3 regions of the Lederbergia graminis genome follow, and region 2 is predicted to be linked to each of the others. Evidence: predicted binding sites of a transcription regulator. Region 2 holds the regulator's gene; each other region holds the start of a gene.
What was found. The regulator Rex, encoded in region 2, represses fermentation and respiration genes when NADH is low (regulators of the CRP and FNR family bind a similar motif). The targets are predictions, from matches to a motif close to TTGTGAAATATTTCACAA.
Positions count from the first base shown of each region.

Region 1: ACFPM4_RS11950 (anaerobic sulfatase maturase) is a predicted target of Rex. The motif match lies at 6,304-6,321, and genes of this name have one in related genera.
Region 3: pplA (extracellular electron transfer flavoprotein PplA) is a predicted target of Rex. The motif match lies at 6,480-6,497, and genes of this name have one in related genera.

Region 1 is NZ_JBHSMC010000014.1:370,909-381,217, forward strand. It holds gene ACFPM4_RS11925 (pyrimidine-nucleoside phosphorylase) at 1-424, shown strand, start outside; gene ACFPM4_RS11930 (nitroreductase family protein) at 495-1,049, shown strand; gene ACFPM4_RS11935 (hypothetical protein) at 1,118-1,270, shown strand; gene ACFPM4_RS11940 (MarR family winged helix-turn-helix transcriptional regulator) at 1,369-1,824, shown strand; gene ACFPM4_RS11945 (MMPL family transporter) at 1,821-4,943, shown strand; gene ACFPM4_RS11950 (anaerobic sulfatase maturase) at 4,990-6,246, opposite strand; gene cyoE (heme o synthase) at 6,443-7,348, shown strand; gene ACFPM4_RS11960 (cytochrome c oxidase subunit 2A) at 7,486-7,638, shown strand; gene ACFPM4_RS11965 (cytochrome c oxidase subunit II) at 7,656-8,117, shown strand; gene ACFPM4_RS11970 (cbb3-type cytochrome c oxidase subunit I) at 8,145-9,812, shown strand; gene ACFPM4_RS11975 (SCO family protein) at 10,264-10,309, shown strand, end outside.
Region 2 is NZ_JBHSMC010000003.1:2,026-12,334, forward strand. It holds gene tsaE (tRNA (adenosine(37)-N6)-threonylcarbamoyltransferase complex ATPase subunit type 1 TsaE) at 1-65, shown strand, start outside; gene tsaB (tRNA (adenosine(37)-N6)-threonylcarbamoyltransferase complex dimerization subunit type 1 TsaB) at 46-744, shown strand; gene rimI (ribosomal protein S18-alanine N-acetyltransferase) at 741-1,202, shown strand; gene tsaD (tRNA (adenosine(37)-N6)-threonylcarbamoyltransferase complex transferase subunit TsaD) at 1,199-2,215, shown strand; gene ACFPM4_RS04540 (ABC-F family ATP-binding cassette domain-containing protein) at 2,490-4,409, opposite strand; gene moaC (cyclic pyranopterin monophosphate synthase MoaC) at 4,534-5,034, shown strand; gene ACFPM4_RS04550 (redox-sensing transcriptional repressor Rex) at 5,061-5,723, shown strand; gene ACFPM4_RS04555 (twin-arginine translocase TatA/TatE family subunit) at 5,790-5,984, shown strand; gene tatC (twin-arginine translocase subunit TatC) at 5,999-6,751, shown strand; gene ACFPM4_RS04565 (YdiK family protein) at 6,789-6,992, opposite strand; gene ACFPM4_RS04570 (CPBP family intramembrane glutamic endopeptidase) at 6,986-7,708, opposite strand; gene groES (co-chaperone GroES) at 8,044-8,328, shown strand; gene groL (chaperonin GroEL) at 8,383-10,014, shown strand; gene ACFPM4_RS04585 (Arm DNA-binding domain-containing protein) at 10,119-10,309, opposite strand, start outside.
Region 3 is NZ_JBHSMC010000001.1:253,095-263,403, reverse strand. It holds gene ACFPM4_RS01410 (YitT family protein) at 51-938, shown strand; gene ACFPM4_RS01405 (energy-coupling factor transporter transmembrane component T family protein) at 1,017-1,811, opposite strand; gene ACFPM4_RS01400 (energy-coupling factor transporter ATPase) at 1,808-2,653, opposite strand; gene ACFPM4_RS01395 (energy-coupling factor transporter ATPase) at 2,637-3,452, opposite strand; gene menA (1,4-dihydroxy-2-naphthoate polyprenyltransferase) at 3,467-4,408, opposite strand; gene ACFPM4_RS01385 (FAD:protein FMN transferase) at 4,423-5,481, opposite strand; gene pplA (extracellular electron transfer flavoprotein PplA) at 5,559-6,452, opposite strand; gene ACFPM4_RS01375 (FAD-dependent oxidoreductase) at 6,937-8,805, shown strand; gene ACFPM4_RS01370 (NusG domain II-containing protein) at 8,885-9,304, shown strand; gene ACFPM4_RS01365 (Gx transporter family protein) at 9,330-9,869, shown strand; partial or broken gene ACFPM4_RS01360 (molybdopterin-guanine dinucleotide biosynthesis protein B) at 10,004-10,309, opposite strand.

The sequences.
Region 1 (10,309 bases), on a different contig from region 2:
AGAAGCACGGACGATGCTACTACAGACAATGAAGGATGGGACCGCCTTAAGTAAATTTAAAGAATTCTTAGCTGCTCAAGGTGGAGATGCGTCTGTGATAGATGATATGACGAAGTTACCAACAGCAAAATATCAAATACCAGTTCCGGCACCAAGCAACGGATATGTATCAGAGATAATTGCGGATGAAGTAGGTACAGCGGCAATGCTCCTAGGTGCAGGTCGTGCAACAAAGGAATCTACCATCGATTTAAGTGTAGGCGTTGTATTACATAAAAAGGTGGGAGATGCTGTAAATAAAGATGAACCAATCGCAACCATCCATAGCAATGCAGAAAATGTAGAAGAAGTTACAAAGCGCATTATCGATGCTTATACTTTTACAGATCAACAGCCTGAGAAAAAACCGATCATCTATCAGTAAATTGAAATTTTGCATAAAAACGGTTTCATGGTATTATAAATGAAAATGATTATCATTTTCGGAGGTAACCATGATTACAACAAATAGAGTGGCAGAATTAATACGTGAAAGAACAACAGTAAAATCGGGGTATATTGATAAGGAAGTGAGTCAAGAACTGGTCCTTTCCTTGTTAAAGGATGCTGTGTGGGCTCCAACACATGGAATACGGGAACCATGGCGTTTTATCTTTATTGCAAATGATCGTAAAGAACCATTTATAGAAGCTATTTTACAATGCCATGAGAAAAGTAGGCATGACATTGTTAGAGCTAAATTCGTCGATGTACCAGCATTTCTGGTTATCATTATGAATGAAGATCCGCGCCAAAAAGTATGGGAAGAGGATTTAGCTGCTACGAGCTGTATGCTACAAAATCTGCAATTACTCGCGTGGGAAATAGGGCTAGGGATGGCGTGGAAAACACCTAATCATATATATGATCCGAAATTCCGCAACGCTTTAGGTGTAGTCCCTGGGGAGAAAATTGTCGGGGTTTTAAATATCGGCTATTTTGATAAGGAAATCGTAGAAAAGAAAGTTCGAAAACGGACAGACCCAGAAGAAAAATTAATTGCATTTTAGAACATGTTTTATTTTAGAATAAATCGGGTAGTTCACTTATAACACTCTTATTAAGGGATGTGAAAAAAGTGGACAACCGTGAAGAAATTGAAAAAGTAGAAAAGAAGTCCGATTCAAGTAAAGTGGCATCTACATTTATTAAATATGCCGCATATTTAATTATCTTTTTCGCCATCATGTGGTTCATCATTAGCTATATAATGCCGATGATTAACGGATAAAAAACAACTTCCATTACTGGGAGTTGTTTTTTTCGTTGACGAGTTATCATCATTTGTATTATAGTTTATAGGGTAAACTATTGATGGGGTGAACTAATATGGACAAACAACAAATACAGTACATATTTGATCGATATATAAGTATATTTCTTTATGGTTCGAGAAACATTTCTGCCTTAATGTCAGATCAATTAATGGAGGAGTTATCACTGGAGCAGTTTTCTCTCGTTCGTATCTTATACCAAAATCGTTCGATGAGAGCTTCAGAGCTTGCGGAACAACTTTTGGTCCACAAAAGTGCGATAACAGCAAAAGTCGAGAAACTGGTGAAAAAGGGACTCGTTGAGCGGGTGAGGGATGAAGATGATCGTAGAAACGTGTATCTACATCTATCACCTACTGGGAAGGAACTATACGAATCTCTTGCAACGAAAATTGATGAATTTATGGAAGATATTTTAAAAGAGATACCAAAAGATGAAATGGAAAGTTTTCTAAATGTATATGAGAAAATAGCAGATTACATTGAAAACTATGAGGGGGATAGAAAATGAAGTTTATTTTAAAATACAGATGGGCGTTTTTAGCTGTATGGATCATAGCAGCAGTGCTTTTATTAATAAATTCACCTAATATGGCGGATTTAATTCGGGAAAAGGGGCAGCTTTCGGTCGCAGACGGATATCCATCTGTTATTGCATCCGATATTATCGAGGAGCATTCCACTCAAGAAAAAGGAACACAATCCTTTATTGTTGTTTTTCATGATAAAGAGAAATTTTCGGAAGGCCAAGAGCTTAATATCAAAGCAACAGTGGAGCATTTAGAAGACAATAAGGATCAATTAGGGATTAGTGGAATTACGACACATTTCCAAGATGAAGCATTACGGGACCAGCTCGTTTCAAAAGAAGGTAACACAATTATTGCATTACTCAATGTGAATATGACCGATAAAACAATTGGAGAAGTACGGGAAACATTGGATAAGGCAATTGAGACACAACAAGTTGATACGTATATGACGGGAGATGGCTTAATCTCTGAAGATGTAATTGTAAGTTCTGAAAAAGGATTAAAGAAAACAGAAATAATTACCGTTATATTTATCATGGTTGTATTAGTTCTTGTATTTCGTTCTTTTGTTGCTCCATTTATTCCATTATTGACAGTTGGAGTAACATACTTAGTCAGCCAGGCAATTGTTGCGTTCCTAGTAGATGGTGTGAATTTCCCAGTATCTACTTTCACGCAAACATTCCTAGTCGCCGTTTTATTTGGAATTGGGACGGATTATTGTATTTTATTATTAAGCCGCTATAAAGAGGAATTAACAGATGGGAAAGATATTCCAGAGGCTATTATTGCAACATATAGAAGTGCAGGAAAGACCGTAATATTTAGTGCGATTGCAGTTATGATAGGATTTGCTTCTATCGGATTTGCATCTTTTAAACTGTATCAATCTGCAGTTGGCGTTGCCGTAGGAGTATTTGTTCTTATTCTTGCGTTATTTACGATTGTACCTTTATTCATGGCTACGTTGAAAAGAGGCTTATTCTGGCCAGTGAAAAAGAATATTTCTCATTCAGAGAGTAAGCTATGGGGTTGGATGGGAAATTTAGCAATTACAAGACCACTAATTGCACTTGGAATTGTAGCCATTTTTACTGTACCTTTACTTGTAAGTTATGATGGCGAGCTTTCCTTCAACTCATTAGATGAGATTGGGGAAGAATATGATTCTGTAAAAGGATTTAATATTGTTGCAGATAGTTTTGGCCCAGGTGAAATTATGCCAATCCAAGTAGTCTTGGAAAATGATGATTCCATGAAGACAAAAGAGTATTTAGCATTAATTGAATCAATTGGTAACGAATTAGATAAAATTGAACATGTAGATAAAATTCGTAGTTTAACAAGACCTACTGGGGATAAGTTAGATGAAATATATGTGAATAACTTGGCGAACGAGCTTGGTAAAGGAATAAGTGAAGGAACGGACGGTATTTCACAAATTAAAGCAGGTCTCCAAGAAGCAGCAACATCATTGCAGGAATCAAAACCAGAAATGGAAGAAGCGACATCTGGTATCGAGGAGCTTTATTCAGGGACAATCGAAATCCAATCTGGAATCGGAGAGTTACAAACAGCATTAAGTACGATTAAAACTGGAATTGAAAGTAGTGCAACAGGAACTGCTGAGTTGAAAAAAGGTGCTGCTACTGCGAGTAAATCTGCAGAAGAATTAAAAACTGGGACTGAGCAACTCCTAGAAGGTTATAAAGGAGCCCAACTGGGGTTAACACAATTGATCGAGGAATATAAAAAGGTTCCAACGACACTTGAAGGAGCATTAGGACAGTTGCAGTCATTGGAAGAACCAATGACAAAGTTAGTTCAAAACCATCCAGAAATAGCTACTGATCCAAATTTTGTTGAAATTCAAGAAATAATAAAGAGCGCGTCTGAAAAAGTTGGAATTGCATACGGAACAGTGGATGCATTAAATAAAGAATTGGAAAAAGTAAATGCTGGATTAGAAAAAGCAAATGAAAATTTGGCTAAAATCGTTAGTGGTTTAGAAGAATTTTCGAAAGGCTTGGATAATATTGTTTCAGGTCTTTCTGAATTAGAATCTGGGTTAAACCAGGCTGCTTCAGGTCAAGGACAGGTCGTAGAACAAATTCCTGCAATTAAAACAGGTCTAGGTGAAATTGCAAAAGGTCAAGAACAATTGCAAACCGGCTTTGGAGATATGGAAAATCAGCTAGAGCTACTAAGTACTGGACTTGAACAAAGCAGCGAAGGGCTTGGACAAATTGAAGAAGGATTTGGAGAAGCAGAGACGTATTTAACAGATTTAGCTAATAATACGAATTTACAACAGTCTGCCGTTTATATTCCAGATGAGCTTATGACAAATGAAGATTTCCAGCAAGCTTTTGATGTGTATCTATCAGAGGATGGAAAAATGACTACGATAGATATCGTATTGGATGAGAATCCATACTCACGCACCGCAATGGACACGATTAATAAAATAGAAGAAACCATTCAAGATGCTACAATTGATACGAAGTTAGAACAAGCTAATATTGGTATTGGCGGAGTTACTAGTATGAACAGAGATTTAGAAGCGATGTCAAACTCTGACTATACGAAAACAGTAACATTTATGATGATTGGTATCGTGTTAATATTGATTATTTTATTACGCTCACTCGTAATGCCAGTGTATATTATTGCTTCTTTACTATTAACCTATTATTCTTCGATTGCTTTAACAGAAGTAATCTTTGTAAATATATTAGGTTATCCTGGTATTAACTGGGCAACACCATTCTTTGGCTTTGTTATTTTGATTGCGCTCGGTGTAGATTATTCAATCTTCTTAATGGATCGTTTCTCAGAATATAAAGAGTTAGATGTTAAAACAGGTATCATGCTAGCAATGAAAAATATGGGTACGGTAATCATGAGTGCTGCCGTCATTTTAGCAGGTACATTTGCAGCGATGTTACCATCCGGAGTATTATCGATGTTGCAAATTGCTACATTAGTGCTTAGTGGTTTGTTATTTTATGCATTAATCATTCTCCCATTGTTTGTTCCCGTATTAATTAAAGTGCTAGGAAAGGCTAATTGGTGGCCGTTCTTAGGAAAAAGATAAAAGTGAAGGGGCGATCTCATCAGGTTCGCCCCTTTATTTATGCATGTTACAATCCAATTTTCATACAGCAGTTTTTGTATTTCTTCCCACTACCACATGCACATTGGTCATTTCTAGCAGGATGTTGCCCTTTATACATATAGCTCAAGCCTTGGGTAAATAAGTTTTTACGAATCTTTTCGGCAAGAGGAAGCATGCGCTCATGTGCATATTCATAAACTTGCTGGAAGCTATCACAGAAATAATCTGGATCTGATTGCTGTAAATCATCACTCCAGCGCCTATTACGCGGACAACCACCGTGACATAGCTTTATCCATTTACATGTTTGACACTTTTCTGGTAGATTTGGCTTCATTTGCATGAATGTATCATAGAGTGGATGTTTTAAAATATCGGTAAGTGCATCTTCACCAACATTACCAATTTTCCAATCTGGGTGAATATAGAAGTCGCAAGGGAATGCATCTCCATTTTGTTCTAAAACAAGAGTTTTTGCACACGACTTTTTATGCGTGCATAGCTCTGCTTCACGATTGACATATATACTCAGCATATTATCAAAAAAACGGATCGACATTTTGGGATTCCCGTCATTATACCAGTAATCAAAAGCCTCACAGAGGAAATCTCCATATTGTTTAGGTGTTATTTCGTATACACCAGGCTGATCAATTCGCTGCGAATGAAAGTCCATGCAAGGGATGAACTGGACGAAATCAAAGTTTTCTTGTTCATAAAACTCGAATAAATCTTTGACTCGATGAACATTATCTTTATGAATGACCGTAAGGATGTTAAACTCCACTCGATTGTTTCGTAAGTGCTGTATACCTTTCATTACTTGGTCAAAACTACCTTTTCCGTGAGAATATACTCGACGAAGATTATGTATTTCTCTAGGGCCGTCCAAACTTACGCCAATTAAAAAGTTGTATTTTTTAAAGAACGCAGCAAAACGATCATTAATCAATGTTCCATTTGTTTGCAAACCATTACTAATTATCGTATTTGCGGGTGCATTTTTTGCTTGGAGAGCAACTACGTTTTCAAAAAAGTTTAGGCCTGCAAGCAATGGTTCGCCACCTTGCCAAGCAAATGAAACTACTCCTCTAGTAATAGCCATATATTCTTTTATAAATTTCTCTAATACGTTAACATCTATTTTTTTAATCTGTTTCCCTGGTTTTCCACCACATGTGCTGTAATAACAATAATCACAAGCTAAATTACAATCCTCAGAAACTGTTTTCCACATCACACTAATATTACTATTTGGGTTGATCATACAACCGGCTTCCATCGTATCGCTTCCTTATCACAATATTAATATCATTGTAAGGGGTTATAAGAATGAAGTTTGTGATAAACGTCACTATTTGTGAAAAATGTTTGAATAGTACGAAGAGGAAGTGACTGGGAAACGTTGGATTCCAATGACTTTTATAGATTCATATACTATGATATTTATATAGCATGTTATAAAGGAGGATAGGGTGATGAAAACTACTTTATCCGTTACTCAACAAAAATCTACTATTTTTTCAGATGTGAAATTGCTATTTAAAGGTCCCGTATTAATATTTAATGTTTTCCCTGTCATTACGGGGTTTTGGTTAGCACTATATTTTAATGAAGTATCTTTCGTAGAAAATATAGATTTATTTTTATTAACAACTGTAGGAAGTTTATTAGTAATCGCAGGAGCACTTGTTTTTAATAACTGGTATGACGTCGATATTGATACAGTAATGGATAGGACAAAAAGTCGGCCAACTGTTACTGGGAATATTTCATTAAAAACCGTTTTAACGTTATCTATCGTGTTAACTATTATTGGATTTATTATGTTATTATTCACGACAATGGAAGCAACGATTTATGCCTTTATAGGTTGGTTCACATATGTTGTACCATATACCATCTGGTCGAAACGGAGATATACGTTCAATACAATTATTGGTAGTGTTTCCGGCGCAGTAACACCAATGATTGGTTGGGCAGCTATTGAATCTTCCTTTCAGCTAGTGCCAATTGTGTTGTTTATTCTATTATTTATTTGGCAAATGCCTCATACGTATGTGATTGCGATACGAAAATTTGAAGAATACAAAGCGGCGAAAGTAGCAATGCTACCAGTGGTCCGTGGCATCGATGTCGCTAAGCGTCATACTTTCGCCTATATACTTTGCTTACTGCCAATTCCGTTCTTGCTTCTAAATGAATTAGGAGTTGTATTTGTTGTCATTGCGACATTGTTAACAGTTATGTGGATAATTCTCAGCGTTTATGGATTTTTTATGAAAGATGAACGAAGATGGGCTGATTGGAATTTCATTTACTCTGTTAACTATTTATTTGTTCTCTTTTTAATGATGATTATTGTGACATTGCCAATATTCTAGTTGCTTGGAAAAGCTATTCTCTTTTAGGAGGATAGCTTTTTTTGTTTTTACATATCGTTTTGTGACGTGGCTCACATTCGTGAGAATCTTTATCAATTAAGATGAGGATGATTACGAATAGGGAGGTTGATTTTTTTATGGCAGATTCAAAAGTTGACCGTGTTAAGGATGTTAAAGCAGATGAGAGCTCCACTACAGTGAAGGGAACGATTTTTTCCGTAGGAGTTGTTGGGGCAGTTATATTCATTACTTATCTTATTATTTATGGCCTATATATGGCGAGAGTATAGGGGGGATCTAAGTGAAGATGCATCGTGCAGAAGAGATATGGTTAATCCTGAGCTTCGGTATGATTATCGGGTTCATGTTATTAACAGGTTATCAAACGTTTGTGGAAGGAATGGGACCACCGAGTCATAAAGAAACGATTGATCCACAAAAAGTGGATGAGACGGCACCATTTGATAATCCTGGCATTACACAAATTGGTGAAAATGAATACGAAGTTGTGATGACATTAGAGGTATTTAATTTTAATCCAGGTAATATCGAGGTACCTGCAGGCTCCACTGTTCATTTTACATTGACGTCAAAGGATGTTGTTCATGGCTTTCAGATAGCAGAAACAAATGTAAATGCGATGGTGATGCCAGGGTATATTCAGAAAATTACGCAAAAGTTTGATAAGCCAGGTGAATATTTAGTGTTATGTAATGAGTACTGTGGTGCTGGTCACCAAATGATGAGTACAACGATAACAGTCAAATAAAGGAGGGGAGTAAAGTTGGAAACAGCAATGAAACAAACTTTTACACAGAAGGCGAATAAAGCATTGGGGATTAATCCAGAGGACGCAAGATTATCGAAATCATACTTATTTGTAGCATTTGCAGCCCTGCTAGTTGGGGGGATTTTAGGACTTCTTCAAGGTTTGAACCGCGCAGGACTTCTGGAATTACCAACATGGCTTAATTATTATCAAGTACTTACGGCGCACGGATTATTATTAGTGTTAGTCTTAACAGCATTCTTTACGATCGGGTATTTCTATGCGGGTCTTTCTCATACGTTAGGTGGTTTGCTTCCGAAAGTAAGAAAGATGGCTTGGATTGGCTTTAGTATGAAACTCGTAGGATTTGTATTGGCAGTCATTCCAATTATTACGAATGAAGCAAGTGTGTTATACACATTTTATCCACCAATGGCTGCATCCCCGATATATTATGTAGGTCTTGTATTTATTGTTTTAGGGGTGTGGATGTGTGCATTTGGTGCATTTATTAACGTAGCAAATTGGCGTAAAAATCACCGTGGTCAACACCTACCTATTCTTGCATTCTTTGCAACAGGTGTATTTGTCCTATTATTCTTTGGAAGTGTACCAGTTGCCATTGAAGTGTTAACGATTATTCCTTGGGCTTCCGGTTGGGTAGAAACCATCAATGTAATGGTAGCACGTACTCTGTTCTGGGCATTTGGCCATACGCTCGTAAATATTTGGTACTTAACCGCAGTATCAGCTTGGTATGTCATTGTACCGAAGATTATCGGTGGTAGACGTTGGAACGATACGTTAACACGTTTTGTTGTCATCGCATTAGTAATTATGAATATACCTGGTGGATTCCATCATCAGATTATTGATCCGGGTATTTCAGAATCTGTAAAATTTGTGCACGTGTTTATGAGTTTAGCAATCGGATTCCCATCGTTAATGACAGCTTGGGCAATGTTTGCCGTGTTTGAACGTACGGGTAGAAAAAAAGGTGGAAAAGGATTGCTTGGTTGGATCAAAAAATTGCCTTGGGGGGATGTCCGTTTCTTAGCTCCAATGGTAGCAATGATCGCGTTTATTCCTGCAGGTGCGGGTGGGATTGTGCAAAGTACAAACCAATTAAATCAAGTTGTTCATAATACTTTGTGGGTTGTAGGGCATTTCCATTTAACTGTTGGAACGTCGGTTATGCTTACATTCTTCGGGATTAGTTATTGGTTAGTTCCATATGTTTCTAAGCGTGTGTTGACTCCGAAAATAAATAAACTAGGTGTTATTCAAACGTTTGTTTGGACGGCAGGGATGTTTCTAATGGCTGGTGCTATGCACTATGTCGGGTTATTCGGTGCTCCTCGAAGAACTTCATATACTACTTATGGTGACCATGCTACTGCATTAGGCTGGGATCCATACTTACTGTTATTAGCAGTTGGTGGAACATTATTAATCATCGGTGTCCTTCTTCAAGTGTACGCGGTTGTACATCTAATGTTCTTTGCTCCAAAAGGAGAAACAGAATTTCCAATTGCCGAAGAAGAAGAAAACGCACCAAAAACACCATACTGGACAGAACGCTGGAGCCGTACTATTTTACTCATGCTTCTCGTCGTCGCAATGGGCTACGTCATCCCAATGGTCGACTTCATCGTCAACGCACCACCAGGATCACCGCCGTTCAAGACGTGGTGATAAGAAAAGCGGAAGGCGCCCGCTTATCGGCGACAAGCAAATGTTCTGAGGCAAAGAAAGGCGCTCTTTGCCTTTCATTGCCTCAGGTTATTTGACCTCGAGCCGATGGCGCCTGGAGCTGGACAGGGTAAAGCGGAAGCGACTGCTCAGCGACGTACAAATTTAAAGATTTCTGACGAGATAAAGGAGGCCTACAGGATGGAGGTCACGTCGACGTTGGCACAGGACGTGCCGATCTTAGTCGACGTACCTTTGAAAACCTTTGAACGATGTTGACTTATCGTAGGAAGAAATCGTAAATTTGCTAGTCGCTAGGAGCTGTAGCTAGACAAAGAAAAGCGGAAGGCGTCCGGTGACAAAAGAGTGCCTGGCACCCAAGCAATTTGGACACAATTCTGAATTGTATCGGAGTTGTTTGGGTGCCAGGCACCGACACAAAGGAAGTGTGTATATGTTGAGGGTTAGGGCAAATGCTGTTGCGGTGATTGTTGTTTCTT
Region 2 (10,309 bases):
AACCTCATGGAGATCGGTATGAAGTTTTATGTAAGGAGTTATTAAATGAAAATCTTAGCGATTGATACTTCCAATGATACTTTAGGAATTTCACTTGTAAACGAGGAAAAGGTAATTGGAGAGTATATTACAAATATAAAAAAGAATCACAGTGTAAGAGTAATGCCAGCGATTGAACGTTTAATGGTGGACTGTGAGATGAAACCAGCCGATTTGGAAAAGATTGTAGTAGCGAAAGGGCCAGGTTCTTATACTGGGGTACGCATTGGTGTTACCATTGCAAAAACATTGGCGATGAGCTTAGGGATCCCTTTAGTGGGAGTATCTAGTCTTGCGGTGTTAGCAGCCACACCGAGGTATTTTAACGGCTATATTTCGCCTTTATTTGATGCGCGTAGAGGGTTAATTTACACTGGTTTATACCGATTTGTAGATGGGGCTTTGGAAATGGTGAAGGAAGATCGTAATATTCTTGCTACAGAATGGGCGGAGCAGTTGCATGAATTAGAAGAGCCTGTATTATTTATAGGCAACGATGTAAAGATTCACGAAAGCACGTTCCAGTCTAAGCTAGAGGATAGGGCTATTTTTTCAAAAATAGGGGAACACAATCCTCGCCCAGGGGAATTAGGATTACTTGGGATGGAACTTCCAGGTGAGGATATCCACACGTTTACTCCTAATTATATACGTCTTGTGGAAGCAGAAGCAAAATGGTTGGAGAAACAGGGGCGAACTAAATGATTGATCAAGAGACATGTGATCTTACTTTTCGATTTGCAACCGAGAGAGATATTCAAGCACTTGTAGAAATTGAGCAACAGTCGTTTTCTGTGCCTTGGCCAGCAGAGGCATTTTATAATGACATAGTTGGAAATCGTTTTGCCAGATATTTAATAATAGAGTGTAATGGTAAGGTAGCTGGTTATTGTGGAGTTTGGCTTGTCATCGATGAAGCACATATTACCAACATTGCGATTCTTCCACAGTATCGGGGACGAAAGTTAGGAGAGGCATTGCTGTCAAAAATGATGATGTTTGCGATGGCCTCAGGAGCGAATACAATGACGTTGGAAGTGCGAGTGAGCAATCATCCCGCACGGTCTTTATATAAAAAACTAGGGTTTCAAGAAGGTGGTATTCGAAAAAATTATTATACCGATAATTTTGAAGATGCCATCGTAATGTGGGTGAAATTATGAGTGAGAATATCATTATATTAGGCATTGAAACAAGCTGTGATGAAACAGCAGCATCTGTCGTAAAAAATGGAAAAGAAATACTCTCCAATGTTGTTGCATCGCAAATTGAGAGTCATAAAAGATTTGGTGGGGTAGTTCCAGAGCTGGCATCACGTCATCATGTGGAGCAGATTACAATTGTCATCGAAGAAGCGTTAAAGGAAGCAGATGTAACGTATGAAGATATTGATGCGATCGCAGTTACAGAAGGCCCAGGTTTAGTTGGGGCTTTACTTGTAGGTGTGAATGCAGCGAAGGCACTTGCATTTGCTAAACAAATCCCAATCGTTGGTGTCCATCATATTGCCGGTCATATTTATGCGAACCGTTTAATTACAGAGTTGAAATTCCCGTTGCTTTCCCTTGTTGTATCTGGGGGCCATACAGAATTGGTGTATATGAAGGAACACGGCTCTTTTGAGGTTATTGGTGAAACGTTAGATGATGCAGCAGGAGAGGCATATGATAAAGTGGCACGGACGTTACAGCTGCCTTATCCAGGTGGACCACATATTGATCGACTTGCACATGAAGGAACAGCTGTCATTGATTTGCCAAGAGCATGGCTAGAAGAGGGATCCTATGATTTTAGTTTTAGTGGATTAAAGTCGGCAGTTATTAACACCCTCCACAATGCAGAACAAAGAGGGGAAAAGATATCCCCAGAAGATTTAGCTGCAAGTTTCCAAGCTAGCGTTGTGGATGTGTTGGTGGAAAAAACAATTCGTGCAGTAAAAGAATATAAGGTGAAACAAGTGTTATTAGCTGGTGGAGTAGCGGCTAATAGAGGGTTGCGAACAGCATTGGAATCAGCATTTTCACAAATTGCTGATGTAGAATTAGTGATTCCGCCACTTCATCTTTGTACTGATAATGCAGCCATGATCGCAGCTGCAGGTACGATACTTTATCAACAAGGTAAACTCGGGGCAATGGATATGAATGCCAATCCGGGGCTAGATATTGAAAAATAGCATTAAACTTGCATGGAGAATAGAGAAAACTCTAACTCCATGCGTTTTTTTGTCATTCTATCATTGGTGCTGTGGATAATAATGTGCATAATTTTTATAACCGTTTCCAAAGTCCTATATAATAGGCTTGAAAATCACACACATTTTGTGGATAACTGGGGATAAAAATGTGGATAATGTGGAAAAGTCTGCTGAAACTAGGTATATTGCTGTTGATAATGTGTATAAGCTTGTGGAAAACGAAAGCACCCTGTTGAAAAGGGTGCTTGTCCATTTATGCATCAAGAAGTTCAGCAAGTTCTGTCCATTCCTCGAGAAGTTCATTAACCTCATCTTTTAAAGATTCAATCGAATCGTTAATGTTAATAACTTTTTCGTGGTCCTCAAAAATTTCAGGTAGACATAGTAATTGTTCTTGCTCTTCTATTTTTCCTTCTAAATCATTCATTTTTTCTTCAATTTCTTCGATGCGTCGTTTCCGTTGTCTTTCTAACTTTTTCATTTCTTTATCTTGTTGATAACTTGTTTTTGTGGATTCTACTTGTTTCTTTGTATCATTTTCCGTTGATTCCATTGCTGCTAATTCCAGTGTTTCAGCCTTTTTCTGTACATAGTAGTCATAATCACCTAGGTACTCAACAGCGCCATCAGGTGTTAACTCAATTACTTTTGTAGCAATTCTATTAATAAAATAACGGTCATGTGAAACAAAAAGAATCGTACCCGGATAATCTACTAATGCATTTTCCAGTATCTCTTTACTATCTAAATCCAAATGGTTTGTAGGTTCATCGAGAATGAGGAAATTGGACTTTTCCAGCATTAAAATTGCAAGTGCAAGCCGAGCTTTTTCTCCACCACTTAAAGTGGATACTATTTTTAAAACATCATCGCCACTAAATAGGAAATTTCCTAGCACAGTTCGAATTTCTTTTTCGTCTTTTAATGGGTAATGGTCCCATAGTTCTTGCAAAACGGTTTTATTAGAGGAAAGCTCTGCTTGTTCCTGGTCATAGTAACCAATCGAGACATTCGTACCGTAGTCAATGTTTCCTGCTAGTAATTGTATTTTCTTAATGATCGTTTTTAACAGAGTGGATTTACCAACGCCGTTTGGACCGACAAGCGCGATACTATCTTGCCGAAAAATCGAAAAATCAATATGCTGGGCAAGCGCTTGATGATCATATCCAATCGAAGCATCCCGCACTTTTAATACATCATTTCCACTTTGTCTTTCAATATCAAATGAAAATGAAGCAGATTTCTCTCCACCCTTTGGTCGATCCATTAATTGCATCCTATCTAGCTGCTTTCTTCTACTTTGCGCTCGTTTCGTTGTGGAAGCACGTGCTAGATTTCGCTGAATGAAGTCTTGTAATTTCGCAACTTCTTCTTGTTGTTTCTCAAATTGCTTCATTTCTCGTTCATACAATTCGGCTTTTTGGTCTAAGTATTTGCTGTAGTTACCATGAAATTTCTTTATTTCCGTTCTAGATAGTTCATACACTTGTGTAACTACTTTATCGAGAAAATAGCGATCATGTGAAACGATTAATACGGCACCAGAATAATTTGCTAAATATTGCTCTAACCAGGAAAGGGTCTCAATATCTAAATGGTTCGTCGGTTCGTCCAGTATTAACAAATCAGGTTTCGTTAGTAAAAGTTTCGCCAATGCTAATCTCGTTTTTTGCCCACCACTTAAAGTAGAAATGAGTGTAGAACAATCTTTTTCATAAAAGCGCAAACCATGTAATACAGAGCGAATATCGGATTCGTATTGATATCCTCCAATTTCTTTAAATTTCACTTGGAGTCTATCGTATTCATGTAGCAATTTTGCTGCTTCGCTTTCACTTACGGTTGCTAGATCAAGCTCTATTTGGCGAATTTCTTTTTCCATTTCTCTTACTTTCGCAAAAACAGATAGCATTTCATCCCAAATAGATAATTTTGATTCAAGTCCAGTGTTTTGTGCTAAATAATCAATTGTTACATCTTTCGGCTTGACTATCTGACCAGAGTCATAGGAAAGGTGGCCTGCGATTATTTTTAATAAAGTAGATTTACCAGCACCATTACGCCCAACTAGGGCAATGCGGTCATTTGTTTGTATTTCAAGTTTTATATTGGATAATATTAATTCTGCTCCAAAGTATTTTGTTAGTTGTTGAATTTGTAACAACATCATATTATTTCACCTCTAGTTTCATAGTTAGTTTACCGTATATATGCTGCAAACTTCAATCATGGAAAGTGAGAACAATAAGACATGTCGGAAAAAATAGTGTATGATATTACAAGGGGGGCTGTCCGTGAGTAATTTGACACATTTTAATGAAGAGGGTCGGGCGAAAATGGTGGATGTAAGTGATAAGCCCGAAACGGTTAGAATTGCAAAAGCGCAATCTAGTATTGAAGTAAATGAACTTATATATGAACATATACAATCAAACCAAATAAAAAAAGGGGATGTACTTGCTGTCGCTCAAGTAGCGGGAATTATGGCAGCTAAAAAAACATGGGATATTATACCTATGTGTCATCCAATTCCATTAAAGGGGATCGATATTTCTTTTAACTGGAAAGAACAACCACATAATAAGTGGAAACTAGAAATATTCGCTACCGTTAAGACAATTGGAAATACGGGAGTAGAAATGGAAGCATTAACAGCTGTTTCTACGGCGGCTTTAACGGTATACGATATGTGTAAAGCAATAGATAAAGGAATGATTATTGGTCCAACCTTTCTCCTGGAAAAATCAGGTGGAACTAAAGGGAAGGATTTTAAACGAAATGATGTTGAGATATAATTTAGCATTTGTGCGGAGGTAAAAAGATGAGCGAAGAAACAATGAAAATACCACAAGCGACAGCAAAACGGCTGCCATTATATTATAGGTTTATCAAGAATCTCCACGCTTCTGGAAAACAGCGTGTTTCGTCCGCAGAGCTAAGTGAAGCTGTAAAAGTAGATTCTGCAACGATTAGGAGAGACTTTTCTTATTTTGGTGCGCTTGGAAAAAAAGGTTATGGGTATAATGTAAACTATCTACTATCATTTTTTAGTAAAACATTGGATCAAGATGAAATAACGAAAGTAGCGCTAATTGGTGTAGGTAATTTAGGTACTGCGTTTTTGAACTATAATTTCCTTAAAAATAACAGTACGAAAATAGCGATGGCATTTGAAGTAGATCCATCGAAAATTGGTACTAATATCGGTGATGTACCAGTATATGATATGAAGGAATTAGAGCAACGTTTAAACGAAGAAGAAATTACTGCGGTTATCTTAACGGTTCCGGTCAATGCAGCACAACAAATTACTGATCGTTTGAAGGATACTGAGGTGAAAGGCATCCTTAACTTTACACCAGCAAGATTATCTGTACCACCTTCTGTTCGTGTTCATCACATCGATTTAGCAGTAGAACTACAATCTCTTATCTATTTCTTGAAAAATTATCCGAATCCTGACACGGAAAGTTCACAAGAATAAGCAAATTGTCAATAGCAAAATTACATGTAATCCGTTAAACTATAACTATTAAGGAGGTGGGCGCAAATGGTATTAGGAGCTATCGGTCCAGGTAGTGTCGTTATTATTGCTATTGTAGCATTACTGATTTTTGGCCCAAAAAAATTACCGGAATTAGGCAAGGCTGCCGGTAAAACGTTACGTGAATTTAAAAATGCAACAGCAGGTCTGGCAGATGACGTAGATCCAGTAAAGGATAATAAAAAAGACGCCGACAAATGATAGGATGAACAGTTATGAATCAGAAAGAAATGACTTTTCTTGACCATATAGAAGAATTAAGAAAACGGCTAATGACGATAGTCGTTTTCTTCGTGTTAGCAGTTATTGTAGGCTTCCTCGTCGTAGAACCGATTATAAACTTTATCCAAAATGCGGACGTAGCTGAGGAACTTACAATGAATGCGTTTCGTGTTACAGACCCTTTTAAAGTTTATATGAATATGACATTTGTGATCGCACTAATTATTACATCTCCTGTTGTATTATATCAACTATGGTCATTCGTCAGCCCTGGTCTACTGGAAAAGGAACGAAGAGTGACTTTATCTTATATTCCTGTTTCTGTTCTTCTTTTTCTCGGGGGCTTGGCATTTTCTTATTTTGTTCTCTTTCCATTTTTGATTAAATTTATGCTCGATCTTTCGAATGAAATGAGCATTCAATCAACTATAGGAATTAACGAATACTTTCAATTTCTCTTTCAAATTACGATTCCATTTGGATTGCTCTTTCAGTTGCCGGTTGTCATTCTCTTTCTAACTAGACTAGGGATTATTACGCCGATGTTTTTAGCTAAGATTAGAAAGTATGCCTATTTTGTATTGCTAGTCATTGCAGCGATTATTACTCCGCCAGATGTTATTTCTCATTTAATGGTCACCGTCCCTTTATGTTTACTATATGAAATTAGTATTTGGATATCGCGGATCGGCTATAGAAAGGCGAGAGCGGCAGAGTTAGAGGTTGAAAATAATATACAAAAATAAAGCAGGAAGATTCATCATTTGAATCTACCTGCTTTTTTTATTGGTTCTTCTTCATGTTTTTCAACTTAAAGTGTATCGCGATTAATCGGAATCCTGCTCCAAAGTCAAATGTAGCAATTAGTAGTAAAATATAAACGAAGAAATTCCAATCGTTCATTTTTACTTGTTGAATGGCGAAGTATGTAAAAAGAACGCCAAGAATAATGTTAATAATCCCAGATGATAGTGGTGATCTCACCATAATAACCCCCTTATCCAGCCTTGTACATGTATAGCGTTATCCAATGTCGAGAATTGAGCGACCGTAACAAGGGTATTCATCATTGCATGTGAGATAATCGGCACAATGATTCGTTTCGTGTGAACATATAAAAATGCAAAAGTGAACCCCATTGCTGTGTAAATTAAAATATGAGTGAAATCCATATGAGCAACCGCAAATGTAAGGGAGCTTAATAGTGCAGATAGCCAAAATGGAAAGCGATTATAGAGTGATCCAAAAATGACTTTCCGAAAAACAATTTCTTCTAATATTGGACCAATAATCGAACTTACTAATACTGCTAGAGGAAACAATCTGATTAAATTCATAATCTGTTCCGTATTTTCAGAGCCTGGATCAATCCCCAATTGAAGTTCGAGTACAATGGCAACATATTGAGTGAAAAATGCTAGGAAGATTCCGCCGATTGCCCATAGGATTGATTGTCCAATAGGCATCGGTTCGACTCTATCTACTCTATTATATGGTTTCGAACGTTTTAATATAAGTAAGACAACGACTAATCCAGTAATAAAACTAAAGATAAGCCAGAGCCCGGTTGCAAGTATCTCCATTCTTTCTATGGATACATTAAAAACTCCAGTTCCAATAAAAAATAGGAGGGGCATTCCAATAAATGCAGACATTTGCATCGCAATATACGTAATTAATATATATAGGTATTTTTTATTCATATTTGAATCCCTTCAGGCAAAAATTCTACATTAATCTGCAAGCCTAATTTCCATTCTACTAATTATTAATTCAGCATTCAATAAAGAAGACTTTTTATATAGAAATTGGTTATGATAAAGAAGGTACTGTTTACTGGAAAAAAAGGGAAGGTACAAGGTATAATGGAAACGCTTGTAATTATTATTTAATTGGTGAAGTAAAGAAAAAATTTTATGCATCATACTTGCATTTTAAAATCAATTTTATTATTATAATAATTGTGTTAGCACTCAATGAGTGAGAGTGCTAATAAAAAATAAATAATCTACATATTTATTTAAGGAGGTCGTTTCACTTGTTAAAACCATTAGGTGATCGCGTCGTTATTGAGCTAGTTGAATCAGAGGAAAAAACTGCTAGCGGGATTGTCCTTCCGGATACTGCAAAGGAAAAGCCACAGGAAGGTAAAGTAGTTGCCGTTGGAACTGGTCGAGTTCTTGATAATGGCGAGCGTGTAGCACTTGAAGTTTCTGAAGGAGATAAAATTATTTTCTCTAAATACGCTGGTACAGAAGTGAAATACCAAGGTACTGAATATTTAATTTTACGCGAATCTGACATATTAGCAATTATTGGCTAATCTTTTGATTGCTTATAATTCATTACTTTAGAAATTTTGAGGAGGGTATCATTAATGGCAAAAGACATTAAATTCGCTGAAGACGCACGTCGCGCATTATTACGCGGAGTAGATCAATTAGCAGATGCTGTTAAAGTAACGTTAGGACCAAAAGGACGTAACGTTGTACTAGAGAAAAAATTTGGTTCACCACTCATTACAAATGATGGTGTTACAATTGCAAAAGAAATCGAATTCGAAGATGCATTCGAAAACATGGGTGCTAAATTAGTTTCTGAAGTTGCAAGCAAAACAAATGATGTAGCTGGTGACGGTACAACTACTGCTACTGTACTTGCTCAATCTATGATTCGTGAAGGATTGAAAAACGTTACAGCTGGAGCTAACCCTGTAGGTATCCGTAAAGGTATCGAAACAGCAGTTGCTACTGCAGTAGAAGAGCTACATGCAATTTCTAAACAAATTGAAGATAAAGAATCAATCGCACAAGTTGCTGCAATTTCTTCTGGTGATGAAGAAGTAGGTCAATTGATCGCTGAAGCAATGGAACGCGTTGGTAATGACGGTGTTATTACAATTGAAGAATCAAAAGGTTTCACAACTGAACTAGACGTTGTGGAAGGTATGCAATTCGATCGTGGATATGCATCTCCATATATGGTAACTGATTCTGACAAAATGGAAGCAGTTCTTGAAAATCCATATATCCTAATTACAGATAAGAAAATCTCCAATATCCAAGAAGTACTTCCTGTGCTTGAGCAAGTAGTACAACAAGGAAAGCCACTTCTAATGATTGCTGAAGATGTAGAAGGTGAAGCATTAGCAACACTTGTTGTGAACAAGCTTCGCGGAACATTCAATGCAGTTGCAGTTAAAGCTCCTGGCTTTGGTGACCGTCGTAAAGCAATGCTTGAAGACATCGCTATCCTAACTGGTGGTGAAGTAATCACGGAAGACTTAGGACTTGACTTGAAATCTGCAACAATTGATTCATTAGGTCGCGCTGCAAAAGTAGTAGTAACAAAAGAAAACACTACAATTGTAGAAGGTGCTGGAGACTCTGCACAAATCGGTGCAAGAGTAAACCAAATCCGTGCGCAAATGGAAGAAACAACTTCTGATTTTGACAAAGAAAAACTACAAGAACGCCTAGCTAAACTAGCAGGTGGAGTAGCTGTTGTTAAAGTTGGTGCTGCAACAGAAACTGAACTAAAAGAACGTAAACTACGCATTGAAGATGCATTAAACGCAACTCGTGCTGCAGTTGAAGAAGGTATCGTTTCTGGTGGTGGTACTGCACTAGTAAATGTATACAAAAAAGTAGCTGCTCTAGAAGCAGAAGGTGATGTAGCAACAGGTATTAAGATTGTTCTACGTTCTTTAGAAGAGCCTGTACGCCAAATCGCTCACAATGCTGGTCTAGAAGGATCTGTAATTGTAGAACGCTTGAAAAACGAAACTGTAGGTGTTGGTTTCAACGCTGCAACAAACGAGTGGGTTAACATGATTGACGCTGGTATCGTAGACCCAACTAAAGTAACTCGTTCTGCACTACAAAATGCTGCATCTGTAGCTGCTCTACTTCTAACTACTGAAGCAGTAGTAGCTGACAAACCAGAACCAGCTGGCGCTCCTGCAATGCCTGACATGGGCGGCATGGGTGGAATGGGCGGCATGATGTAATAAGCCGTTCCAACCCTTGATATGAGTGGGTTTTGATGTAAGATGAGAGTGAAATGCTAACATTTTGCTAACATTGAGGTTTTTAACGGAGGCTTCTCATGAGTTCACTGAACTTTTGAGAGGCTTCTTTTTTCATTTCTTGCGTTACATGGAGGTATATATTTTTCGTGATTTGATCGTCTGTATGACCAAGAAGATCTATGATTTGCTCGAGTATCATTGAGAGCATCCTGATACATTTTTCTTGTAATGTCTTTCAATTTTAATCGAGCAAAGTAAGGTAACAATCTTCCAA
Region 3 (10,309 bases), on a different contig from region 2:
GGCCAATAATATGGATGTGATTATATATTATTGGAGGACGTAAATTTCTTATGAAGGTTAAACCAAACACTACAAAAATAACACATCAAAAATTATCAAAAAAAGAAATTGTAGGACGAATTTTCATCGTAACAATTGGTGCCCTCATAATGGCTATTTCTCTTGAGGTTTTCCTCATACCCAATAATATTTTGGATGGTGGAATTACTGGTATTGCCATTATCATTTCACATTTAACTGGTCTCAAAGTGGGAATACTATTATTTGCTTTAAATTTGCCCTTTATTTTCGTAGGTTACAAACAAATCGGAAAGACTTTTGCACTCACAACATTATATGGAATCATTGTCCTTTCTAGTTCATCCCTCTTTCTTCATCATCATTATATTGTTACTCATGATTTATTACTTGCTACTGTTTTTGGAGGAATTATATTAGGAATTGGTGTAGGCTTAGTAATACGATATGGAGGTTCCCTCGATGGTACAGAAATAATCTCCATTCTAATAAATAATAAACTCCCCCTTTCGGTTGGAGAGGTTATCTTATTTTTTAATTTTTTCATCTTTAGTACTGCAGGATTTGTATTTAGTTGGGAAAGAGCTATGTATTCGATTCTCACCTATTTCATTGCATCTAAGTTCATTGATATCATCGTAAGTGGACTAAACGAGTCCAAATCTGCATGGATTATAAGTGATAATCCAGAAAAAATCGCAGACGCTATCCTAGCAAGATTAGGACGTAGTGTTACAGTATTAAACGGACTTAATCCTTATTCAGGTGAAGATAAACAAGTGGTTTTCTGTGTGATCACAAGACTAGAGGAGAAAAAGTTAAAATCAATATTAAATGAACTAGATGCAAATGCTTTTTTAGCAGTTGGAAGTATATCCGAAGCACAAGGAGGACGTTTTAAGAAAAAAGGTATTCATTAACGACGAGCTACATCATCCAAGGAAGTAGTGGAATTACTACACTTGGATGATGATATGACAATTAACAATTAGTAGTTTTTATGATGGAAGTAATATGATGAGAATTGTTAATAACATGAGTATAAACAAACTTCGGGTATCTTTTTTTCTCCAACTTAATTTTCTGAAAGTGGTTCTACTTTTCCCAGATTGATAGCCTTTTACTTCCATCGCATTTGCTAATTGTTCTGCTCTTTCAAGGGAACTGGAGAATAGAGGGATAAAAATAGGAACTAAAGTTTTCATTTGTCGTACGATAGAACCCTTACCAAATACTGTTCCTCTTGACCTTTGTGCATCCATTACTTTTTGAGTTTCGTCTAATAGTGCAGGCACAAACCGTAATGCAATTGTAAGCATTAAGGAGATTTCATCGACCGGAACTTTCAACTTACTTAAAGGACGTATTAAGTAGTTAAGAGCATCTGTTAAATCTATTGGTCTTGTAGTCAAAGTTACGATAGTAGATACAAAAACTATCATAACAAATCTACAAAATATATATACTCCATTCACGAGACCATAAGAAGAGATAGTAATAATACCCCACTTAACATAAATAGTCCCACCTGCAGTAAACAGGACTTGTAGGAAAACAGTAAATGTAATTAGCCAAATTAGTGGTTTTACCCCTCGATAATAAACAGAAAACTTGACTCCGGATAGCCGCATGACTGTTAAAGTAAATATCCATAGTAATACATAGGCTTGCCAATTGGATGCCAAAAGCAATAAAAATATAAAATAACAACCTCCAATTAGCTTTGCTCGCGGGTCTAAACGATGGAGAATTGATTCACCAGGATAATAACGGCCTAATAAAAGAGTATTCATATTATATCAGCTGCTATTATAGCTTCTGATAATTCTTCCACAGTGAGACATTTCATTGAAAGTTTTCTGCCAATTTCCTTTTCAATCTTCATTTGCAAAGACAAAACATCTGGTAAATATAAACTCCATTTGTTTATTAGTTCCAGATTGGAAAAGGCATTTCGTACATTGCAATGCATAACTACTTTGCCATTTTCCATGATAACGACATTATCGGCATAGTCTATAACATCCTTCATGTCATGTGTAACCATCACAATTGTTAGGTGATGATGTAGATTCAAGTCTGTTAGGAGTGTAAATAATTCTTTTTTCCCGTTTCGATCCAGCCCCGCTCCTGGTTCATCGAGAACTAATACCTCTGGTTCCATTGCTAATATCCCTGCTATGGCAACTCTTCTCTTCTGCCCGCCAGATAAAGAGAACGGAGAGTTTCCTAATATGTTCTCACTCAACCCAACTTGTTGAATAACTTTTTTGGCAATTGTCTTTGCCTCTTGTAATGCCACACCAAAGTTTAAGGGTCCAAAGCATATATCTTTTTCTACTGTTTCAGCAAATAATTGTGATTCTGGAAATTGAAAGACCATACCAACTTTTTTACAAATTAATCGTCTTGTATCCTCTTCTACCGTAATTCCATCAATTTTAACCTTGCCAGTATGTGGCATAAGAAGTCCGTTCATTGCTTTAATTAGACTGGTTTTCCCCGCTCCTGCATGCCCTATAACTGCTGTGAAACTCCCTTTCTGTATATGGAGATTTACTGTATCAAGTATAGATTTTCGACGAATTGGACCTATTTGATAATCTGCACTAACACCTTCAAATTGAATTTCCAAACCACTTCACCAACTCTGCTTCTGTCATAAAGTTTCGAGGGAGTTCCTTCCCTTTTGTTATTAATAACCTTCTAAGTTGATCGGCAACCGGTACTTCCCAATCACAAACATTGTCAAAATAATCCTTAGGAGCACCATCAAAATTTACTTTACCAGTTCTTAACTGAATAATCCTGTCTGCGGAAGCTGCTTCCGCCATGTCATGTGTGATGGAAATAATCGTTAGCTTTTCTTTCATCTTTAATTCTTGTAAAATTCGAATAATAGAGTTTCTACTTTTAGGATCGAGCATTACAAAGGCCTCATCCAAAATAATTAACTGTGGATGTAGAGCTAAAACACCTGCTAGTGCCACCTTCTGCTTTTGACCACCTGATAAAAGGGAGGGATCCATTCTACTCAATTCTGATATGCCAACAAGCTGTAATGAATGATTTACTCGATCTTTCATCTCAGCATATGACATATTCAAATTTTCTAAACTAAATGCAACGTCATCCTCTACCGTTGTTCCGATAAATTGATTATCTGGATTTTGCCATACCATACCAATGTGCTGACGAATACTCCAAATTGTATGTTCGTCCATTTTTATTTGGTTTATATAAATTTGTCCCCTAGTATGTTGTACTAGTCCAACTAATAATTTCGCAATCGTTGATTTACCTGATCCATTATCACCTATGACGGACACCCATTCCCCCTTTTGTACCTGGAATGAGACATCATGGATCACTTCATTTCCACGTTTATCATATTGAAAACATATATTCTCTACTTTTACTACGACTTCACTCATATTGGCTTTTCCTTTCATACAATAAGAAGTGCTAAGATCATCATTGTTACAAATGAACCATTCACAAGAACAAGATTTTTTACAGCTAAAACAAAAGTTTCCGCTTTTACTTGCTTTCCTTTAAACTTTCGACAATGTTGGTATACTGGTAAAATGACTAACAATGAAAATAGCATCATAACTGGTAAAACTTTAAACAAAACAGCTGTGATAATTGCGATAAATGAAGCGATATAGAGAATATCAAATAGTATTATGGCATTCCGCTTCCCAATATAATAAGGTAATGTGTAACGCTTATTTATGACATCTTCTTCAAGATCACATATATTATTGGCTAGCATTACATTTGCAATTGTAAATACGCATGGCAATGAAATCCATATAATTTCCATTAAGGACATATAATTAACTTGTACTGTAGATATAGCCCCATTGAAAAAGACATTCACAATTCCTTTATCAAAGGCATTAATATATACGGTTAAGAAAGTAATACCTAATCCCATCGTCACACCTGAAAATAGTTCTCCAAGTGGCATACGTGATAGCGGTATTGGGCCATACGTATAAAAAATACCTATTGCAAAACATAGTATTCCTATAAAGAGTACAGTGATATCTGTGCGCCAAACTAACCAAATCCCTAGCATTGTCGCAATCGCCAACAATGTAATGATCGTATTGCGAACTAGTCTTTCTGATATATCTTTTACTCCAATAATATTTTTCTCGTTGCGATATTCTTTACTAGAAGCTTTCTTATAATCCATATAGTTATTTATAGCTGTCGTAGTAAGATCGAAAATAAACATAGAACAAAAGAAAATAATTGTATTTAATGGTTTTAACTCACCGAACTTATATATGACAAATAATAAGCCCACCGCAAAAGGAAACAAACTAGCTAGCTTTGTTTGGATTTCAACTAGTTTAAAAAAAGTACGAATTGACATTACAGATTCGCCTCCTATTTCAATTCCATTTCTCCCATCCTGTATGCATTACTCGTTAATTCGAAGTTGGCTATGCCAGTAGTTAGAAATACCTGTTTATCAGTACTAACAAAAATGGCTTCGACCCCTGCAACGCTCTCAATATAATCCATCCCAGCTTCTAAACCCATTGCAAAAACAGATGTAGAAAGAGCATCTCCATCAATTGATTCCTCTGAAATGATTGTGACACCTGCTATTTCGTTATTAAATGGATAACCATCAGTTGGATTTAATAGATGATGATATTTCACACCTTCTACTTCCAAAAAACGTTCATATATACCAGATGTCACGACTGACTTATTCGTTGTTTGAATATTTCCGATTGTAGTCCCTCTTGGAGAGTAAGGGTCTTGAATACCTACAGTCCATTGCTTTCCTGATGGAGCCAAGCCTTTAACGTATATATTTCCACCTAAATCTATAATTGCAGTCGTCACATGTTCTTCTTCCAGCAATTTATTCACTTCATCTGTAATAAATCCTTTTGCAATTGCACCTAAGTCTAGACGCATCCCCTTATCCTGCAAATATATTTTATGTTCCATTTCATTTATCTCTATTTTCTTATAATCAATCAGGGACAAAGCTTTCTCAATTTCCTCTTCACCTGGTTTACGAGCATCAGGAAATCCGATACTCCATAAAGAAGTTAACGGCCCAATCGTTATATCAAATAAACCGTTTACAGACTCGCTAAAATCTTTACCGGACACTATTAGTTTCAATGTTGAATCTGAAACTTCCACAGGTTGCTCACCTGCATAATGATTAATGTTGGCAATCTCTGAATCTATATCATTACTAGTCAATTGATTCGCAAGTGTTTCAATTGTTTGGAATATACGATCTAAAACTGTTTCTTTGTCTGCATCATATATTTTCACGGTTACTACTGTACCCATTAAAAACTCTGTTCTTTTGTAAGGTGAAGAGTTTATTTGTAGTTCATCGCTATTTGTCTTGCCGCAACCATACATGGTTAAGGAGATCGTTAAAATACAAATGCCTATAAATAGTTTCCTATACATTCGCTACCTCCTTAAGTTGGGAAAAGACTATTAGAATATGCACTCAAACAGTCTTTTCTCCACACTAATAAAATCTGTTATTTTTCAAAAACAAAATTATCGATTAAAATTGGTGTTGTATCACCTTTTTGTGCTGCATTTATCAATTGTGCTGCATACATTTTGAACGTATGACTAGAGTGGGTTGCACCAGCCACAACATCAATGTCCTCGGCATTTTGTTTTTCCATTAATGCATTACTTAATTCCGGTACAAACTCTTGCGGCCCTACTCCAGTCTTATCTTTCATATTTTGTTGATACTCATTATCCTTTGTTTTTAAATCTGCTGCTTCATTCACATAATCATATTCTGTTGCGACTATTTTTCCTTCGTTTACAGTCATCTTGAGGAAAGTTCTCCACCCTGTTGCACCTATATTTTTTTCTTCTAATGAATAATTCCCATCTTGCAATGGTTTGTTATTCGCAATTTCAATTGTCGCAGAATCACCCGCTTGTGCAGCTTGTATTAGTTGCTGAGCATAGTTTTTAAACGTTTCTGCAGAATGGGTTGCCCCTGAAACTATGTCAACGGAATCGGCATTTTGCGTTGAAACCAATGAATTATTCAATTTTGGTATATACTGCTGAGGTCCGATGCCCACTTTTTCTTCCATTAACTTTTGATAGCCTTCATCTTCTGTTTTTAATATCCCATCTGCATTTTCATAATTGTAATCAGATTCAATTATTTTTCCGTTTTCTACAACAATCTCCATAGAAGCTTTCCAGCCTTTATCATCAAAATCAACTTCTTGTAGTTTGTAGACTCCATCTTGAATAGGTGAACCTGCAATAACAGTTCCTACTGTTTGATCACTACCACCTTTGTTATTGCTCTCTTCTGTTTTTACATTTCCTACTGAATCACTTCCACATGCCGCTAATAAAAGTGACAGACTTGCTACAGCTGTAAGTACTTTCTTCATCTTCTTACCTTCCTTTTCATATTATTTTTGTGAAACATTTCACAATTTTAGTTAAAAAAAAGAGAGGGGTTTTTATTATGTGAAATATTTCACATTAATTCATCCACATTTTAACATCAAGATTTAATTCTGTCTATTCTTTTTATAAAAAAGCTCTGTTAAACTCTGTTGTTGATTTTCGCTCCTGTACACTCGCTTTCCGCGGGCACGACCTCAGCTAACTTGGCAAAGAAAACCACTTTGCCAAGTGGATCTTCGGCTCGTGCTGTTCCCGCAGGAGTCTCGTGTACATCCGCTACAATCAACTAAGTTGTTAACAACAATGAACTTTAACAGAGCCTATAAAAAAAGTAATTTAAATTTTTATAGACAGATTTTGTGAAAGAATGTACAATGTAGTCGAATGTTCAGAGTTTCACAAACGAAATTCGTTACATTATGCTCAACGTTTCACAAACCACTATTATGAAGGAGTGATTTCTTAATGACAACTCATAATATTGTCATTATTGGGGCCGGCTATGCTGGAGTCCATGCTGCAAAGAAATTAGCAAAACAGTATAAACGTGATGAATCAGTTTCCATCACGTTAATCGATCGCCATTCTTATCACACGATGATGACTGAATTACATGAAGTTGCTGCAAATCGAGTGGAAGCTGATGCAATCAAGTTTGATTTACGACGCCTATTTAAACGAACCAAAGTTAAATTAGTTACGGATAATGTTACAAATGTCAATTATGATAATAAGTTAGTTACGACTGAACACGGAGCATACCCGTTTGATTTTTTAATCTTAGGGATGGGTGGAGAACCAAATGACTTTGGTACACCTGGTGTATCTGAACATGCTTTTACATTATGGTCTTTTGAAGATGCTGTTAGGTTACGAGATCATATAGAATCGACAGTTCGCCAAGCTGCGACCATACATGATGAAAAGACTAGAAGAGCAATGTTAACGTTTGTTGTATGTGGTTCTGGTTTTACCGGAATTGAAATGGTTGGTGAATTAGTAGAATGGAAATATCGACTTGCTAAAGAGAACAAGTTGGATGAAGATGAAATAATGCTTTATGTGATTGAAGCAGCACCTACTATCTTGAATACCCTTGATAGAAAAGGTGCAGGAAAAGCAGAAACTTACTTACAAAAACATGGTGTAATAATTTTAAAGAATTCACCAATTGTAGAGGTTACAGAAGATAGCATTCTCCTAAAATCAAACGAAGAAATAGCTACCCATACACTCATATGGACTGCTGGTGTTCAAGCAAACCAAGATACAAAGGATTATGGAATGTCAACTGGTCGAGCAGGTCGCTTAAAAGTTAATGAGTTTATGGAAGCTGAAGGCTTAGAAAGAGTATATGTCGTTGGTGATCTAGCTTATTTTGAAGAAGAACCAGCAAAACCTACTCCACAAATTGTAGAAGCTGCTGAACAAACTGCCATGACAGCTGCTAAAAACGTTATTGCTGAAATAAGTAACGGTAAAAAGGTTCCATATAAAGGGAAATATCATGGAAATATGGTTTCTATCGGTGCTCGCTATGGGGTTGCCAATTTAAGTGGAATTAGACTAAGTGGATGGTTTGCAAACTTTATGAAACACATGGTTAATCTGTATTACTTCTTTGGAATTCGAAGTGGTTATTATATGGTTCAATATATCAAACACGAATTCTTCCAAACGAAAGATAAGCGCAATATCTTTCGAGATACACTCACTAGATATGGAAATGTACTTTGGAGTTTTCCGTTAAGACTTATGGTTGGTGGGTTTTGGCTAAGTGAAGCTGGTGCAAAACTTTGGGGAGAAGAAACATGGAAAGAAGCTACTAGCAGCTTTGCTACCTTATCAAAACTCTTCAACGGAATTGGGGATGATTCTTGGTTAAAAAGCACTACTGTTAATATGCCATTCGAATGGTTACAAACAACAACAAGTGGCGCTAGTGAAACAGCGACTAGTGGTGATTGGGCAACTCCAATTTTAAGTAAGATGCCAGGATGGTTTGAATGGATTATGCAGATAATGCTCCCTACTCCAGAAGTAGCGCTGTTTATGCAAAAAATGATGGTATTTATTGAACTAGGGATTGGTATAGCTATCATATTTGGTCTTTTCACTTGGTTAGCAAGCTTTGCAAGTACAGGGTTTCTAATCATGTTTACATTATGTGCTATGTTAGGCTGGGATAAACTATGGGCCCTACCTGCTTCTATTGCATTAATGAATGGATCAGGCCGTTTCATTGGTTTAGATTATTGGGTTATTCCTTATCTTCAAAAGAAACTAAGTACTAGCTGGTATGGAAAAGAACGATCTATTTATCATGATAAGTAATGAAAAAACATATGAGAAAGCGTCAGGGTAACCTTTCGCTTTTTCATATTAGGATATGTATGTTATTGGAGGGGTTTAATTGTTAGAGTCTCTCAAGTTGTTTAAACGTTGGGATTTTATTATCATATTTGTTCTTATACTCATGGCTTTTTTACCATTGGCTATCTTTTCTAAAATTCAAAGTGAAAAAACGGGAAATAATGCAATGCAAATTGCTGTTATCTCAGTAGATAATAAAATATTGAAGGAAGTCACTTTAACGGGTCATACTGGAGTCCAAACATTTGATATCTATGCATCTGATAATGATCGTAATACGATAGAAGTTCGTGATGAACATATACTTATTAAAAGTGCCACTTGTAATGACCAAGTTTGCGTTAGGACACCCGCTATCTCCAAACCAGGTCAAACCATCATTTGTTTACCTCATAAATTAGTAATTGAAGTGATTTCTATGGATGAAGTACCTAGTGACAATTCCATCATTAGTTCTTAATCACGGTAGATTGGATGACGAAAAAATGAGTAAAAACCAACGCATTGTCTTAATAGCTTTACTAGCAGCACAGGCTGTCATTATTAGTTTGATAGAAAGAGCTATCCCCTTCCCTTTTGCAATTGCACCAGGGGCTAAATTAGGTTTAGCAAATATTATTACATGTATCGCTTTATATACACTTACTACAAAGGATGCATGTAAAGTAGTCATCATTCGTTTAATCTTAGCAACTTTGCTTGGGGGAACTATTTCGACTTTTATGTATAGTGGTGCAGGTGCGATTGTTAGTTTTTTCGGGATGTGGATGGTAAAAAAACTAGGTCCGTCACGAATAAGCCTTATTGGTGTTAGTGTTACAGGAGCAATCTTACACAATTTTGGTCAATTAGTTGTAGCTAGTTGGATTGCCAAAACTTGGACAGTTCTGCTATATCTTCCTGTGCTTTCATTTATCGGTTTATTATCAGGTATCGCAATAGGAATTCTAGCTAATTATTTACTTACGCATGTAGAGAAATTACATTATTATTATATACAAAAACAAGGGAATGACATTGTTTAAAGTATCCTTGTAAAAAAAACCTCGACAAATAAATCAGAATCCTGAATCATATATACATCAAACTTGGCTTCGAGTTCTAGCGGAATCCATGATATAACTGCTTTAATATTTTCAAGTTCTTCTAGTAATACAACATCATCTTGGTGACGGATTAAAACCACTTTAGGATATACAGCATGTTTATAGCCTTCAATAAACACAAGGTCTAAGGGAAAACGTTCATAGACTTTTAAAATTTCAGACAGACCCCAATTATTAATACTTACTTCCACATGTATATGGCCATTCCCCTCAACCGCAGAAATATGTGCTCCTGCTCGGTGATGTATGTCGGAATCTTTTTCTGAATTCATTTTTTCAGGACTACCACCATGACCGTGATGTTTCACGGTACCAACTTTATACCCTAATTTAGTGCCCTTTTTAATTAATTTCTCCAT